DNA from 3 places in the Agromyces endophyticus genome. Region 3 is predicted to be linked to each of the others. Evidence: predicted binding sites of a transcription regulator. Region 3 holds the regulator's gene; each other region holds the start of a gene.
What was found. Region 3 encodes HrcA, which represses chaperone genes, less so after heat shock. Its sites were predicted from a motif close to TTNGCACTCGNNNNNNNCGAGTGCNAA; they were not measured.
Positions count from the first base shown of each region.

Region 1: a site for HrcA is predicted at 1,734-1,760, ahead of groL (chaperonin GroEL). Genes of this name have one in related genera too.
Region 2: a site for HrcA is predicted at 1,795-1,821, ahead of groES (co-chaperone GroES). Genes of this name have one in related genera too.

Region 1 covers NZ_CP095042.1:3,139,005-3,144,577, reverse strand. Annotated here, with positions in the region: gene groL (chaperonin GroEL) at 70-1,689, opposite strand; gene MUN74_RS14230 (DUF3048 domain-containing protein) at 1,889-2,941, opposite strand; gene MUN74_RS14225 (cold-shock protein) at 3,086-3,289, opposite strand; gene MUN74_RS14220 (LytR C-terminal domain-containing protein) at 3,498-4,043, opposite strand; gene MUN74_RS14215 (DUF3263 domain-containing protein) at 4,072-4,368, opposite strand; gene msrB (peptide-methionine (R)-S-oxide reductase MsrB) at 4,557-4,958, shown strand; gene MUN74_RS14205 (nitroreductase family protein) at 4,955-5,503, shown strand; gene MUN74_RS14200 (DMT family transporter) at 5,487-5,573, opposite strand, start outside.
Region 2 covers NZ_CP095042.1:2,968,949-2,974,521, forward strand. Annotated here, with positions in the region: gene MUN74_RS13505 (DUF4190 domain-containing protein) at 1-477, shown strand, start outside; gene MUN74_RS13510 (class I SAM-dependent methyltransferase) at 540-1,739, opposite strand; gene groES (co-chaperone GroES) at 1,912-2,208, shown strand; gene rarD (EamA family transporter RarD) at 2,361-3,299, shown strand; gene MUN74_RS13525 (ABC transporter substrate-binding protein) at 3,532-4,830, shown strand; gene MUN74_RS13530 (ABC transporter ATP-binding protein) at 5,190-5,573, opposite strand, start outside.
Region 3 covers NZ_CP095042.1:25,567-31,139, forward strand. Annotated here, with positions in the region: gene MUN74_RS00125 (16S rRNA (uracil(1498)-N(3))-methyltransferase) at 1-372, opposite strand, end outside; gene dnaJ (molecular chaperone DnaJ) at 383-1,483, opposite strand; gene hrcA (heat-inducible transcriptional repressor HrcA) at 1,531-2,553, opposite strand; gene MUN74_RS00140 (DUF4870 domain-containing protein) at 2,758-3,159, shown strand; gene MUN74_RS00145 (DUF4870 domain-containing protein) at 3,277-3,660, shown strand; gene hemW (radical SAM family heme chaperone HemW) at 3,679-4,917, opposite strand; gene MUN74_RS00155 (DUF1990 family protein) at 4,920-5,570, opposite strand.

The DNA of each region.
Region 1 (5,573 bases), 1.1 Mb from region 3:
GACGCGCACGCGACGAAGGGCGCCTCCCGTTCGGGAGACGCCCTTCGCTTCGTACTGGTGCGGACCTGCTTAGAAGTCCATGCCGCCCGTCGGGTCGCCGACCGGAGCCGGGTTCTTCTCGGGCTTGTCGGCGACGACGGCCTCGGTGGTGAGGAAGAGGCCGGCGATCGAAGCCGCGTTGAGCAGCGCCGAACGGGTCACCTTCACCGGGTCGTTGATGCCCGCCTCGAGCATGTCGACGTACTCGCCGGTCGCGGCGTTGAGGCCCTGGCCGGTCGGGAGGTTGCGCACCTTGTCGACGACGACGCCCGGCTCGAGACCCGCGTTGAGCGCGATCTGCTTGAGCGGCGCGTCGATCGCGACGCGGACGATGTTCGCACCGGTCGCCTCGTCGCCCGAGAGCTCGAGCTTCTCGAAGGCGGTCTTGCCGGCCTGGATGAGGGCGACGCCACCACCGGCGACGATGCCCTCCTCGACGGCGGCCTTCGCGTTGCGCACGGCGTCCTCGATGCGGTGCTTGCGCTCCTTGAGCTCGACCTCGGTGGCTGCGCCCGCCTTGATGACGGCGACGCCGCCGGCGAGCTTGGCGAGGCGCTCCTGGAGCTTCTCGCGGTCGTAGTCGCTGTCGGTGTTGTCGATCTCCTTGCGGATCTGCGCGACGCGACCGGCGATGGCCTCCTCGTCACCGGCACCCTCGACGATGGTCGTCTCGTCCTTGGTGATGATGACCTTGCGGGCCTGGCCGAGCAGGTCGAGGGTGACGTTCTCGAGCTTGAGGCCGACCTCCTCGGAGATGACCTGGCCGCCCGTGAGGATGGCGATGTCCTGGAGCTGCGCCTTGCGGCGGTCGCCGAAGCCGGGGGCCTTGACGGCGACCGACTTGAAGATGCCGCGGATCTTGTTGACGATGAGCGTCGCGAGCGCCTCGCCGTCGACGTCCTCGGCGATGATGAGCAGCTGCTTGCCGGTCTGGATCACCTTGTCGACGATGGGCAACAGGTCCTTGATGTTCGAGACCTTGCTGTTGACGATCAGGATGTACGGGTCCTCGAAGACCGCCTCCTGGCGCTCGGGGTCGGTGACGAAGTACGCCGACAGGTAGCCCTTGTCGAAGCGCATGCCCTCGGTCAGCTCGAGCTCGGTGCCGAAGGTGTTCGACTCCTCGACGGTGACGACGCCCTCCTTGCCGACCTTGTCGATCGCCTCGGCGATGAGCGCACCGATCTGCTCGTCGGCGGCCGAGATCGAAGCCGTGGCGGCGATCTCCTCCTTGGTCTCGACCTCCTTCGCACTCGAGAGCAGCTCGGCCTCGACGGCCTGGACGGCCTTCTCGATGCCGCGCTTGAGCGAGATGGGGTCGGCGCCGGCGGCGACGTTGCGGAGGCCCTCGCGGACGAGCGCCTGGGCGAGGACGACCGAGGTCGTGGTGCCGTCACCCGCGACGTCGTCGGTCTTCTTCGCGACCTCCTTGACGAGCTCGGCGCCGATCTTCTCGTACGGGTCGTCGAGCTCGATCTCCTTGGCGATCGAGACGCCGTCGTTCGTGATCGTGGGGGCGCCCCACTTCTTCTCGAGCACGACGTTGCGACCGCGCGGGCCGAGGGTCACCTTGACCGCGTCGGCGAGCGTGTTGAGGCCACGCTCGAGGCCGCGGCGGGCCTCTTCGTCGAAAGCAATGATCTTTGCCATGTGTGTCTCTCGTCCCTTCTCGGACGTCTTCAAAGATTCGTGGTTTAGCACTCAAAACGAGTGAGTGCTAAGACGATTCTGGCACTCTCGTGCAGTGAGTGCAAGCGAGCGCGGCCCGGCCGCCGCACGCTCGCGGCGAACACGCACCGCGCCGCGGGCGACCGTTCGCGGCATCCCGGATGCCGCGGGCCGGCGCCGCTCAGGACGTGAACTTCACCGACCCCGACTTCGGCACGAGCTCGATCCAGGTGTTGCCCGGCGCGAGCCGCAGCGGCGACCCGTCGTCGGCCGTGAGCACGATCGGCGAGGCCTGCGAGCCCTTCTTCCAGGTACCGTGGGCGGTGCGGCCTGCGCTCGAGACCCAGACCTCGCCCGAACCGACGAGGACGGTCTTCGGCACCTCGCCGTAGCGCCAGTCGATGTCGACGCGCATCGTCACGACGTTGGTCGCGTGCACGCGCTCGCCGCCCTCCTGGGTGTCTGCTCGGCCCTCCTGCGACCGGAGCCAGGTCGACGAACCGGCGTCCCAGTCCCACGACGGGTTGCGGGCGTCGGAGAAGACGATCGCGATGCGCTTCGTCGGCGCGGCTTTGAGTGCGGGATCGGCGAGCGGATCGGCGGTGCCGTACGCGAACTGCACGGGCGGCGGCGCGAGCTTCGCGTTGCGCGCGACGGCCTCCTTCGAGCGCAGGATGACGTCGTGCGGCCCGGGGCGCGCATCGGCCCGGAAGAAGAGCCCGGTGTCGTCGTAGTCGAAGACGATGTTCTTGAGCGGGGTCGCCATCATCATCGCGACGAACTTCTCCTGGCCGCCCGAGTACGCGATGATCCCGCCGAGCGGGGTGACGATGTCGGGATCCATCGGCCGGATCGACCGGACCGGGCCGACGGTGTCGGGCACGTCCGAGTGCCAGACCGCGACGTAGCGCGTGATGCCGCCCTCGACGAGCTCCTCGAAGACGAGGTCCGTGCGGTTGAGCGCGATCTGCGGTCGCGCCTCCTCGTGGTCGTCGATCTTGACCGCGAGCGACGGATGCGCCGGCGCGGCCGGATCGGTCGTCGTGCCGCGCAGCGGTGAGAACGCGACCGCCACGGGTTCGGAACTGCCGACCGGGCGAGGTTCGGCCGTCGGGGTCGGCGACGGCGTCGGTTCGGGCGACGGGCCCTGGCAGGCTGCGAGCGCGAGCGCTGCGACGGCGAGCGCGACGACGACGGCTGCGCGTCGTGCGCCCGGGCGGACCCCCGTTACCATGCCGTCATCGTAACCACGGCGACGGCCCGCGGACCGTGGTACTGCGCAGACACGCCGGGTGCGATCGCGGCATCGGTTCGCCGGGCCCCGAGACACCGAACGCGCCGCCCGTCGGGCGGCGCGTTCGAGACGCTCGGATGATGCTCAGGCCGGACGCACCGCCTCGGCCTGCGGCCCCTTCGACCCGGTGCCCACCTCGAAGACGACCTGCTGGCCCTCCTCGAGCACCTTGTACCCGGCCATGTCGATGGCCGAGTAGTGGACGAAGACGTCCTGGCCGCCGTCATCGACGGTGATGAAGCCGTATCCCTTTTCAGCGTTGAACCACTTGACGGTTCCGTTCGCCATGTGTTGCTCCCATAACTGCAGTGTGTCGTTCAGCACGTGCCTGTCGCCTGTACCGGGCCGGCTCAGTCACAGCGCTGGACGTCGACCTGGAGGGCGACGGTGCAGCACGGGCGCGAGCGACCAATTCCCGATACTCACAGAGGCGGCATCCCGGGCACAAGGGGGCTGTCGCAACGAATGGTCGCAGAATGGCAACAATTCGCCGTGATCAGCCGCCGACGGCCCCCGCGTAGTCGGACCCGAGCACGACCACGAGCGGAGTGCCCGTCTCGGCGAAGCTCTCCGACAGGCGCACGTCGGCCTCCGGCAGGAGGCCCGCGACGCCACGAGCGGCCCCCTCGAGGTCGGGTGTGGCGTAGTAGACGACCGTCTCGGTGAGGTCGTCCTCGCTCGCGTTCGCCGTCGCGCCGACGGTGACGCCCCCGGCCGTCAGCGTCGCGGCCGCCGTGGCCGCGAGCCCCTCGGTCGCCGTGCCGTTGAGCACGGTGACGTCGATGGGGGCGATGGTCGGCTCGGCCGTCGCGACCGGCGATGCGGAGGGCGTCGCGCCCGGGTCGCCGCCGGACACGTTCAGCCGGTCGTTGAAGATCATGACACCCGCGATGCCGATTCCGGCGAGCACGACCGTCGCGAGTGCGGCCCAGCCGAACCGGATCCACTTCGCACCGCGCCGGGCCGGGGCACGATGCGCGCCCACTCGGTCGATGCCGTGCGGGATCGAGTCGAAGCGGTCGCGGGGGAACTTCTGCGCCATGGGGTCCAGATCGGGGTCGGGGCCGGGCTCAGTCGAGCGGACGGCCGAGGGAGAGCGAGCGTTGCGATCGCGCCGCCCGGCGCGCCGACCGCAGCCGTTGCAATCGCTTGACGAGCATCGGGTCGTGACGGAGCGCGGCGGGGGAATCGATGAGCTCGCCGAGGATCCGATAGTAGCGGGCGGCCGAGATGCCGAACTCGTCGCGGATGGCCTCGGCCTTGCTGGCCGGTTGCTGCCACGCACGCGCCTCGAAGGCGAGCACACGCAGCTGGCGATCGTCGAGCGGGGCGTCGTCGGGGCGGTGCGGCACGCGCTCGGCGCTCATCCGGTCCTCCCGTCGCGCGAGCCGGGCGGCCCGCCTGCAGCACATCCTAGGCAACGCATGCCGAGAGGCCGCCGCACGTGCGCGTGTGTCCGTGGAACACCGCGCCGCCCCGCGGCGTTGCATCCGATGTCGTCGCGCCCGCACCGGAACTGCGACGATGGAATCCACCGCGAACGAGAGGAGCGCCCATGTCACACCAGGTGCAGAAGAGCGATGAGGAATGGCGTGCCGAGCTCGACCCCGCGCGGTACCAGGTGCTCCGCGAGGCGGCGACCGAGCGCCCCTGGTCGGGTGAGCTCCTCGACGAGGAGCGCGCCGGCGTGTACACGTGCGGCGCCTGCGGCGCCGAGCTGTTCAAGAGCGGCACGAAGTTCGACTCGGGCTGCGGCTGGCCGAGCTTCTACGAGTCGGTCCGCCCCGAGGCGGTCGAGCTCATCGAGGATCGCAGCCTCGGCATGGTGCGCACCGAGGTGCGCTGTGCGGCCTGCGGCTCGCATCTCGGACACGTCTTCCCCGACGGGTTCGGCACCCCCACCGGCGACCGCTACTGCATGAACTCGCTCGCGCTCGACTTCACGGCCGACGAGTGACCATCGGCCCGGCACGCCGGGCGGCGCTCGCGCGCCGCTCGGCCCCCAAGGTCACCGACGCCTCGCCCGACGACGCCGAGCTCGTCGAGCTGCTCGAGGCCGCCGAACGCGTCGCCGACCACGCCGGGCTGCGCCCGTGGCGCACCATCGCCCTTCGCGGCGACGCACGGGCGCGCCTCGGTGCGGCCCTCGTCGCGGCATCCGGATTCGACGGCGACGCCGCCGCCAAGCTCGCCGCCAAGCCGCTTCGGGCGCCGCTCCTCGTCGCGATCGTCGTGCGGCGCACCTGGCACCCGAAGGCGGCCGACTGGGAGCAGGATGCGGCGGCGGCCGGCGTCGCGCACGTGCTGAGCCTCCTGCTCGACGAGGCCGGCTGGGGCGTCATGTGGCGCACCGGACCGCACACGCGGCACCCCGCCGTGGCCGAGATGCACGAGCTCGCCCCGAACGAGCAGCTGCTCGGCTGGCTGTACGTCGGCGGCCGCGACGGCGAGCGCGCTCCGCGGGGCCCGGCGAAGCCGCCCCTGTTCAGCTCGATCGGCTGACGTCGCCTCGCCCGACGAGTGCGTCGGCGCGGTGCCGGTGCCGCGACCACCGGATCGACGCGACCGCGAC
Region 2 (5,573 bases), 1.3 Mb from region 3:
GTCGACCCGCTCGCGCCCTACCGGCCGGCCGAACCCACCTTCCGCGCCGACCCCGCCGTGCGCGAACCCGAGCCCGCCGTGCGCGAGCCCGCCGCGCTCGAGCCCGACCAGCGCGAGTTCGACGTGCCCGTCGACACCGACCAGCTGCGCCGCATCTCGACGGGGCAGCTGCTCATCGTGCACCGCGCCGGCTTCGACGCCGCCGAGGCGATCGAAGAGGAGGAGGAGCAGCAGCGCCGGGCGTTCAGCTGGGTCTCCGCCGTCACGGGCGTGATCGGTGCCGCGGCGTCGCTCTTCGTCGGCTGGATGCTGCCCCTGTCGATCGCCGCGATCGTGTTCGGCGTGCTCGGCCTGCGCCGCGAGGAGCACGGCCGCGCCCTCGCGTTCACCGGCATCGGCACGGGCCTGGCCGGACTCGTGTTCTCAGCCGTCTGGATCGGCTACTACGCGATCGTGTTCGGGGCGCTCCCGGTCTGAGGGTTTCGAGCCGCGTCCTCCTTGGGCGGTTTCGAGACGCGTCCTCCTTCGTCGGGCGCTCCTCAACCCGCGGTGGCGAGCCGCTCGACGAGCAGCGCCACATGACGGCCCTGCTCACGGGTGAGCACGATCGTCGCGCGCTCGGCGCCCTTGAGCTTCAGCCGGGTGCGCAGCGCCGCCGGGTCGACGTCGACGCCGCGCTTCTTGATCTCGACGGTGCCGACGCCGCGTGCCTGCAGCGCCTGACGCAGTCCGCGCTCGTCGGCTGGCAGCCGTTCGAGCACCCGGAAGCCCCGGGCGAACGGTGAATCGATGGCGGTGTCGGCCGTGAGGTAGGCGATGCCGGAGCTCAGCATCCAGGCACCGTTCGCCCGGGCGAGGTCGCCGATGAGCCGTGCCCGGATGACCGCGCCGTCGGGCTCGTAGAGGAAGTCGCCGAGCGGCCCGTCGGGTGCGTCCTCGCTGTCAGCGGGGGCGACGAGCTCGTACGCGGCCTCGCCGCGGATGACGAGCGCCGAGCGCCCGATGCCGGGGCGTGCGAGGGCACCGAGCCAGACGCCGAGCTCGACGACGTCGCCGTCGACCGAGACCCACTGCGCCTCGGCGCCCGCCGGAATCACGTCGCGATCGGTGCCGGGGCCGAGCTTCACGCCCACCGCCATCCGGTCGGCGAGCCCGAACGCGAAGTCGAGGCTCGGCGAATACGCCGAGGCATCCGCGATGCGCGTCGTCGTGCCGCCCGCGGTCGTGCGCCGCGCCGGGTCGAGCCAGGCGCCGTCGATGCCGCCGAGCGCGACGTCCTCCGCGCGCGAGTGCAGCACCTGCGCGTGCGGGAACGGCGTGAGGTTGTACGCCGCGATCGCCGCGGTGACCTCGTCGGCGTCGGCCGCCGTGACCTCGAGGTCGATCGCGGCCATCGCGAGGGCGTCGCCGCCGATGCCGCAGCCGAGGTCGGCGACGTGGCGGACGCCCGCCCGCGAGAACCGTCCGGCGTGCAGGGCGGCGACCTGCAGGCGGGTCGCCTGCTCGAGGCCGGCCTCGGTGAACAGCATGCGGTCGGCGAACGGCCCGAACTTGGATGCGGCCTTCGCGCGCAGCTTCGACTGGGTGAGCACGGCCGCGACGAGCCCGGCGTCGTGGCCCCGCCGGCGGAGCTCGGCGACCGTCTTGACGATGTCGGCCTTCGAGTCCCACGCGGGCAGGGCGTCGAGCAGCCGCAGGCCTTCGGGGGAGAGCAGTGCGACGAGGTCGGAGCGTTCCACCCCAGAACGCTATATCACCGGCGCATCCGCCGCTGTTCGCCAGACGTGAACGACGTTGGCACTCACGTTGCACGAGTGCCAGAACGCGCCTAGACTCGCTTTAGCACTCTCGCTCTGAGGCTGCTAACCAGTCTTCGTCAAAAGACGCATCCGTCTAGAAAAGGGGTCAACCGTGTCGGTTTCCATCAAGCCGCTCGAGGATCGCATCGTCATCAAGCAGGTCGAGGCCGAGCAGACCACGGCGTCGGGTCTCGTCATCCCCGACACCGCGAAGGAGAAGCCGCAGGAGGGCGAGGTCGTCGCCGTCGGCCCCGGTCGCATCGACGACAACGGCAACCGCGTCCCGCTCGACGTCGCCGTCGGCGACAAGGTCATCTACTCGAAGTACGGCGGCACCGAGGTCAAGTTCGGCGGCGAGGACTTCCTCGTGCTGTCGGCCCGCGACGTGCTCGCGGTCGTCGTTCGCTGAGCGACCCGACATCCGTGCTGACGGCCCGGAGGCTTCGGCCTCCGGGCCGTTCGTCGTCTCCGGGGTGGCGCTGTCGTCATGGCGGGCCGACCGCGTGGCATCCTCGGTCGAATCGATTCAGCCGGATCATCCGGCGGGCGTAGGCTGTATCGGTGAATTCCCGCTCAGCGCCCGCCGGTCACGGCGCGATCAGCCGACCGGGTCTCGGCTACGCGATCTCCGCGTACCTGCTCTGGGGCGTGCTGCCCATCTACTTCATCGCGCTGCAGCCGACCGGCTCGGTCGAGATCGTCGCCTGGCGCATCCTGCTCTCGCTCGTCTTCTGCGCCCTGCTCATCACCGTGACCCGGGGGTGGGCGAGGTTCGTCGCGCTCCTGCGCGACCGCCGCGTGCTCTTCACGATGGCCGCCGCCGGCGCGCTCATCTTCGTCAACTGGGAGACGTACGTCTACGCGGCCGTGAACGAGCAGGTCGTCGAGGCATCCCTCGGCTACTTCATCAACCCGATCGTGACGATCTTCCTCGGCGTGCTCATCCTGCGGGAGCGCCTCAACCCGACCCAGTGGGTCGCGGTCGGCATCTCGATGGTCGCCGTCATCGTGCTCGCGGTCGGCCACGGGCAGTTCCCGTGGATCGCGCTGCTGCTCGCCTTCTCGTTCGGGTTCTACGGACTCATCAAGAAGCGGGTCGGCCCGCGGGTCGACGCCGTCTCGGGGCTCACGCTCGAGACGCTGTGGCTCGCGCCGGTCGCCGGCGTTCAGCTGTGGTGGATCGCGGCCACCGAGGGGCTCACGATGGGCGCCTACGGTGCGTGGCACGCGGTGCTGCTCTCGCTCGCGGGCGTCGTCACCGCGGTGCCGCTGCTGCTGTTCGCGGCGGCGTCGAGACGGCTGCCGCTCATCTACATGGGGTTCATCCAGTACTTCGCGCCGTTCATCCAGTTCATCGTGGGCGTCGCGGTGCTCGGCGAGCCGATGCCGCCCGAGCGCTGGATCGGCTTCGGTCTCGTCTGGGTGGCGCTCGCCGTGCTCACCTTCGACCTCGTGCGCAGTGCCCGGTCGGCCAGGCGGGTGTTCGCCGAGCCCGTGTGAGCCGCGTCCGGCACCACGCCGCTGCGGCGGAATCCGCACCAGATGACGCCGTGTGACGCGGATTTCGTGCGTCCGACGCCCGAAAGGTGTCGACCCGGTAACGATCCGGCCGGTGTTACCGGGTTGTGACCGCGGTGACTTGTCTCGGCGGGACACCCCGGCATACTGTCGATCAACGGCGTCGTTACGGCGCTTGATCGTTTCAGCAATTCCTTCAGTCCCAAGGAGCAACATGAGCGTCTTCGCGAAGGCTTCGGCCAAGCGTTCTGCGCGCGCTGCCTGGACGGGTCTCGCCATCGTCGGCGTCAGCACCCTCCTGCTCACCGCGTGCACTTCAGGCGGCACCCCGTCGTCGACCGAGAGCGAGAAGCCCGCCGATTCCGGCGACGCCCTGCAGGTGGAGGCGGGCGACCGCGACCTCACGCTGAAGGTCGGCCAGATCGCGCCGCAGTCCGGCACCCTCGCGGTGCTCGGCCCGCCCCAGATCGCCGCCGCGCAGCTCGCGGTGAACGACATCAACGCCGCCGACCTCGGCATCAACGTCGAGCTGACCCTCCGCGACGAGGGCGACAGCACGGTCGATGTCGCGACCGGTTCGGTCACCGACCTGCTCTCGCAGGACGTCGCGGCCATCTCGGGTGCTGCGGCCTCGGCGACGACCCGCAACATCTACGAGCAGGTCACGAGCGCCGGCGTCGTGCTCATGTCGCCGTCGAACACGGGTCTCGACCTGTCGTCGATCAACGACAACGGGCTGTACTTCCGCACCGCGCCGTCCGACCTCCTCCAGGGCGAGGTGCTCGGCAACCTGGTCGCCGAAGACGGCAACTCGACGCTCGGCATCATCTACCAGAACGACGCCTACGGCACCGGCTTCGCCGACGCCACGAAGAAGGCGTTCGAGGGTGCCGGCGGCGAGGTCGTGGCCGAGTCGTCGTTCAACACGGGCGACACGAACTTCTCGACCCAGATCGGCGACGTGACGGCTCAGAACCCCGACGCGATCGTGATCATCTCGTTCGACGAGGCGAAGGTCATCATCCCCGACCTGGTCGGCAGCGGTTTCCCCGGTGACAAGATCTACCTCACCGACGGCAACCGTCTCGACTACAGCAAGGACTTCGCCCCCGGCCTCATCAAGGGTGCCAAGGCGACGACCCCGGGTCTCGACCTCGCGTCGCTCGGTGACTTCACCGACCGCCTGAAGGAGATCGACCCCAGTCTGACCGACTTCACCTACGCGGCCGAGTCGTACGACAACATCGTGCTGTTCGCGCTCGCGGCCTACGCGGCCAACAAGACCGACGGCCAGTCGATCGCCGACTACCTCACGCAGATCTCCGGCTCGACCGGCGACGGCGAGAAGGTGACCGACTTCGCCGACGGTGCGAAGGCGCTCGCCGAGGGCAAGCAGATCGACTACGACGGCCTGTCGGGCCCCATCTCGTTCGATGAGAACGGCGACCCGCAGGGTGCCACGATCGGCATCTACGAGTACAACGACCAGAACGTGTCGGAGCGCATCAACTGACGCTCTGAGACTCGAACCGAACGGCCCCGGCGCTCGCGCCGGGGCCGTTCGCGCGTGTGAGGGGCGTTCGCGGGGGTGGTGGGGTGTGCGCTTGCGCGGGGGCGTCGTCGTTGCGCAGTGGGCCGCTCACGCCGTCTGGAGGCGCCGCGGTCATCGAACGGGCAGAGATCGTCCGGGATGCTCCAATCCTGGACGATCTTTGCCCACTCGATCGTGGCACGGGTGGTGCGGCTGGTGCGGGTGGTGAGTAGGTGGAGGGTGACGGCCACAGGACGTGGCGCGCACGACCCCGAGAACGCAGAACGGGCGGATGCCGCAGCATCCGCCCGTTCTCAGCGTTCAGGCGTTCGCTGCCCGGGTCAGTCGTCCTGGCCGAGCGTGCCGAGGTAGAGGCCGATCACCTTCGGGTCGTTGAGCAGTTCGCGTCCGGTGCCCGTGTAGGCGTCGCGGCCCTGGTCGAGCACGTACCCGCGGTCGCAGATCTGCAGGCAGCGGCGCGCGTTCTGCTCGACCATGATGGTCGTCACCCCGGCCTTGTTGATCTCCTTGACGCGCAGGAACGCCTCGTCCTGGCGGACGGGCGAGAGGCCGGCGCTCGGCTCGTCGAGCAGCAGCACGTGCGGCCCCATCATGAGCGCACGCGACATCGCGACCATCTGCCGTTCACCGCCCGAGAGCGACCCGGCGCGCTGGCCGAGCCGCTTGCCGAGCTCGGGGAAGATCGCCGTGACGAACTCGAGCCG
Region 3 (5,573 bases):
CGGCCCCTCCCAGCGCGACACCGAGCGGGCGGCGGCCCACGGCACGACGGCGTCGACGCCGAGCTCGGTGGCCGCCTGCACCGCCATCTCGTCGCGGTCGCCCTTCGCGAGCGCCTGCACGAGCGTGATCGCGGGGGCCGGGCGATCCTCGACCACGACCTCCTCCGCGACGAGCACGAGCTCGCGCGGCTCGGTCGCGACGACCGTGCCGCGCACGACCACGCCGCGACCGTCGCCGATCGAGATGCGCTCGCCCGTGCGGATCCGGGCGACGGTGACGGCATGACGCGCCTCGTCGCCGGTGAGCCGCAACTCGCCCCCCGGCGCGAGCGCACCGAGGTCGAGCGACTCGTCGAGGTAGAGGCTGCTCATCGCCGGCCGCTCAGCCGAGGAACCGGTCGCGCAGCCGGGCGAAGAGCCCCTGCTGGAAGTGACTGAGCTCGGGCTTCGGCGACTTCTTCGAGGCGGCGAACTGCGAGATGAGGTCGCGCTCCTTCGACGAGAGCTTCGTCGGGGTGACCACCTGCACGCCGACCTTGAGGTCGCCGCGTCCGTTGCCGCGCAGCTTCGTGACGCCCCGGTCCTTCACGGTGAGGATCTCGCCGCTCTGCGTGCCGGCCCGCACCTCGAGCTCGACATCGCCGTCGAGGCCCGGGATCTTCGCCGTCGTGCCGAGCACGGCGTCGGTCATCGCGACCTCGAGGGTCGCGAGCAGGTCGTCGCCGTTGCGGCTGAAGACCTCGTGGTTCTTCACCTTGATCTCGAGGTAGAGGTCGCCGTTCGGGCCGCCGGCCGGGCCGGCCTCGCCCGAGCCCGGCATCTGCAGGCGCACGCCCGTGTCGACGCCGGCGGGGATGTCGACGGGGACCGTGCGGCGCGCCCGCACTCGGCCCTGGCCCTGGCAGGTCGTGCACGGCGTCGCGATGATCGTGCCGTAGCCGCGGCAGGTGCCGCACGGGCTCGAGGTCACGACGTTGCCGAGGAGCGAACGCACCTGGCGCTGGATCTGGCCGCTGCCGTGGCAGATGTCGCAGGTGACGGGCGACGTGCCCGGCTGGCAGCACGAGCCCTGGCAGGTCTCGCACCGCACGGCCGTGTCGACGTCGATGTCGCGGTGGGTGCCGAAGATCACCTCGTCGAGTCCGACCTCGACCCGGATGAGCGCGTCCTGGCCGCGCTCGCGGCGCGACCGCGGTCCGCGGCTCTGCTGGCTCGCACCGAAGAACGTCTCGAAGATGTCGCCGAAGCCGCCGAAGCCCTGGCCGTTGAAGCCGCCCTGACCGCCGCCGAGGTCGTACTGCTGGCGCTGCTTCGGGTCGCTCAGCACGTCGTACGCGTGCGTCACCTCCTTGAAGCGCTCGGATGCCTCGGCGCCGGGATTCACGTCGGGGTGGAGCTCACGCGCAAGACGGCGGTACGCCTTCTTGATCTCGTCGGGGGTGGCGTCGCGCGAGACGCCGAGGACCTCGTAATGGTCGGCCACGGAGGGCTTGTCCTTTCGGTTGCGCCGTCGGATTCGACGGCGGCGGGTCAGTTCTCGCCGAGCGTGCGGGAGAGGTATCGGGCGACGGCGCGGACGGCCGCCATGCTGTTGGAGTAGTCCATGCGGGTCGGCCCCACGACGCCGAGGCGCGAGATGTCGCGCCCGGGGATCTCGAACGCGCTCGACACGATCGACGTCTCGCCGAGCCCGAACGACGCGTTCTCGCGACCGATGCGCACGGCGACGGCGTGCTCGTCGGTCGCCATCTCGCCGAAGAGCCTGAGGAGCACGACCTGCTCCTCGATCGCCTCGATGACGCCGAGGATCGAGCCCGCGAAGTCCTGTTCGGTGCGCACGAGGTTCGCGGCACCGGCGACCACGAGCCGGTCGCTGCGCTGCTGGCGTGCCTGGTCGGCGAGCGTCGCGGCGAGGGTGTGGAGCACCGCGGCGTGGCGACGGTCGACGCTGTCGATCTCGCCCGACAGCAACTCGGTCGCATCCGTCATCGTCGCGCCGGCGACGAGTTCGTTCAACCGGTGCCGCAGCGAGGCGAGCGTCTCGTCGTCGACGGGCTCGGCGAGTTCGGCGAGTCGCTGCTCGACCTGTCCGGAGTCGGCGATGAGGATGCACAGCACGCGTTCGGGTGCGAGCCCGACGAGCTCGACGTGGCGCACGCGTGCGCTCGCGAAGCTCGGGTACTGCACGACCGCGAGCTGCTTGGTGAGCTGCGAGATGAGCCGAACCGTGCGGGCGAGCAGCTCGTCGAGGTCGCTCGACTCGCCGAGGAAGGTCTCGATCGCCTGCCGCTGCGCCGAACTCAGCGGGCGCACGTCGGTCAGCTGGTCGACGAAGACGCGGTAGCCCTTGTCGGTCGGGATGCGACCCGACGAGGTGTGCGGGGCGGCGATCAGCTCCTCTTCTTCGAGCAGCGCCATGTCGTTGCGGATGGTCGCGGCCGAGACGCCGAAGGCGTGCCGTTCGACGATCGTCTTCGAGCCGACCGGTTCGCGTGAGGCGACGTAGTCCTGCACGATCGCGCGGAGCACGGCGAGACTGCGTTCGGAGACCATGGTCCTCGCTTCCCTCTGCACGACCCGACTCGGCGGCGAGCGTTGGCACTCGACCGACCAGACTGCCAATCATATCGCGACATCCCGTGGCGCGGCCGTTGCCGCGTCGGTGGGCTGGCGCTACCGTATGGAGGTCCCGCGCGCCGCCCACCTGCCGCGTCGCGCTCCGCCCCACTTCCGCGACACCTCCCGAAAGGTCCGCCCATGAGCGACACCACTCCGCCGCCCGCCTCCGAGCCCCAGCCCGCCGCACCGCTCGCGCACGACCAGGATGTGCTGTGGGGCTCGCTCGCACAGCTCGGCGGCATCATCGGCCCGCTGCCCTCGCTCATCATCTGGCTCGTCTTCAAGGACCGCGGCCCGTTCACGAACGTCGAGGCGAAGGAGGGCCTGAACTTCCAGATCACGGCCGTGCTCGCGTACGTCGCGATCGTCATCGTGAACTCGGTGCTGTCGCTCGTGACCTTCGGGTTCTGGAACATCGTGGGATGGCTGCTCCCGACCGCCCTCTGGGTGACCGTGATCGTGTTCTCGATCCTCGCCTACGTCACGGCGAAGGACGGGACGCACTATCGCTACCCGTTCGCGATCCGGTTCATCAAGTAGCCGTTCCGTCATGCATCGCCGAGCGCGCCGCTGGAACACTTCCCCGGCGCGCTCGTCTGTGCCAGCATGACGTTGCCCCCCGTTCAGCCCTTCGAACCATCGATCAAGGAGACCGACATGTCCGACACCACGCCCCCTCCCCCGCCGCAGGACCCCTATCAGCAGCCGAGCCAGCAGATGAGCCCCTCCGACGAGAAGCTGTGGGCGACGCTGATCCACATCGGCGGCATCTTCTTCAGCTTCGTGCCGGCCCTCATCGGCTACCTGATCCTGAAGGACAAGGGGCCGTTCATCCGCGAGCACACCGCGACCGCGCTGAACTTCCAGATCACGATGGCGATCGCCTACGTGGTCGGCAGCATCCTGACGTTCGTCATCATCGGCATCTTCATCCTGATCGCCGTGTGGATCGTCACGATCATCTTCAGCATCATCGCGGCCGTCAAGGCGAACCAGGGTCAGCCCTACACCTACCCGCTGTCGATCAAGTTCGTCAGCTAGGTCCTCGACCGATCGGAGCTACCCGACGGGTTCGCCGTCGAGCAGCCGCCGGACCACCGCGTCGGCCAGGAGCCGCCCTCTCCGCGTGAGCGTCAGCACACCGGAGAGGGCGGCTTTCGCGTCGACGAGGCCGTCGGCGATGAGACCGGCCACAGCCTGCCGGCCGCCCGCCTGCAGGGAGGCGATCTCGAGGCCCTCGTGGATGCGGGTCGCGAGCAGCACCCGCTCGGTCTCCCGCGTCGCCGCGTCGAGGACCTCGCGCCCGACCGCGGGCGACACGCCGGAGGCGAGCCGTTCGGCGTACGCCGACGGGTGCTTGGCGTTCCACCAGCGGACCCCGCCGACGTGGCTGTGCGCCCCGGGACCGACGCCCCACCAGTCGTCGCCGCGCCAGTAGCCGAGGTTGTGCCGCGAGCGGTGCCGCGCGCCGCGCGCCCAGTTGCTGACCTCGTACCAGTCGTACCCGCCCGCGGCGAGCAGCTCGTCGGCCAGCTCGTACATGTCGGCCTCGAGGTCGTCGCTCGGCTCGGCGAGCTCGCCACGACGGATCTGGCGCGCGAGCTTCGTGCCCTCCTCGACGATGAGCGCATAGGCGCTCAGGTGGTCGGGTTGCTGGGCGATCGCGTGCTCGAGGCTCCGCCGCCAGTCGTCGAGCGACTCCCCCGGCGTGCCGTAGATGAGGTCGAGGCTCACATCGAGGCCGGAATCGCGCGCCCACGCGACCACCTGCGGCACCCGCTCGGGGTCGTGCGTGCGATCGAGCGCCGTGAGCACGTGCGGCACCGCCGACTGCATGCCGAACGACACGCGCGTGAAACCGCCGGCGGCGAGCTCGTCGAGCTCGCGCGGCCCGACCGAGTCGGGGTTCGCCTCGGTCGTGACCTCGGCGCCATCGGCGAGACCGATCTCGTCGCGGATCGCGCCGAGCATCGCCACGAGATCGTGAGCGGGCAGCAGGGTCGGCGTGCCGCCGCCGAAGAACACCGTCTCAGCCGGGCGTGCGACGACCTCGGATGCCTCGAGCACGCGCCTCGACATCCGGATCTCGTCGATCGCCTGCGACGCGTAGTCGGCCTGCCGGGCGCCCCGCAACTCGTCGGAGGTGTAGGTGTTGAAGTCGCAGTAGCCGCAGCGCACACGACAGAACGGCACGTGCACATAGACGCCGAACGCGCGATCGGCTGCGCCCACGGCCGCCTGCGGCGGCAAAAGTCCGTCGGCCGGAGCCGGCTCGCCGAGCGGCAGCGCCGCGCCCACGCCTACGCGCCGCCGGCCGGGTGCAGGGCGCGCAGCTCGCGGCGGGTCAGCTCGCGCCGGTGTCGGCGGGTCGACGGCGAGAGCACCGCGCGCGCACCGCCTGCGGTCGCGAGGATCGAGCGGATCGTGAGCCACACCGTGTCGTCGTCGCGGTGCTCGAGGATGAAGGACTCCTCGCCGGTCTCGGGGCCGTGCCCGGTCGTGCCGTAGGCGAAGCCGATGCGGTTCGGCTCGTCGATCACGTACACGACGAGCACGGGCGTCTTCGCGGTGCCGAACCGGCGCTTGCGCACGAGCGTCGCGGTCATCCCCGCCGCGATGTAGGGGGTGCCGTCGGCGCCGAACCGGTCTTCGGTGCGCGGCGCCGGCTGATCCGCGAGCGGCGCACCGGTCGGGTCGAAGACGATGCCGGGGTACTGCGCCCCGGTGCCCGCCGACACGTCGGCGACGGTGAATCCGGCGCCGCGTTGCACGCCCCAGGTCATGAGCGCCTCGGCCGACCGGTCGAACCGCTCCCGGCCCGAGCCGAGGCGCACCGCGTCCTCCGCGGGGCGGAGCCCCACGGGCGGGTAGCGGAGGAAGTCGGGGTCGAGGGTCGCGCCGATCGCGCCGTAGGTGACCGACTGGTCGGTGAACGTGCTTCTGCGAGTCATCCG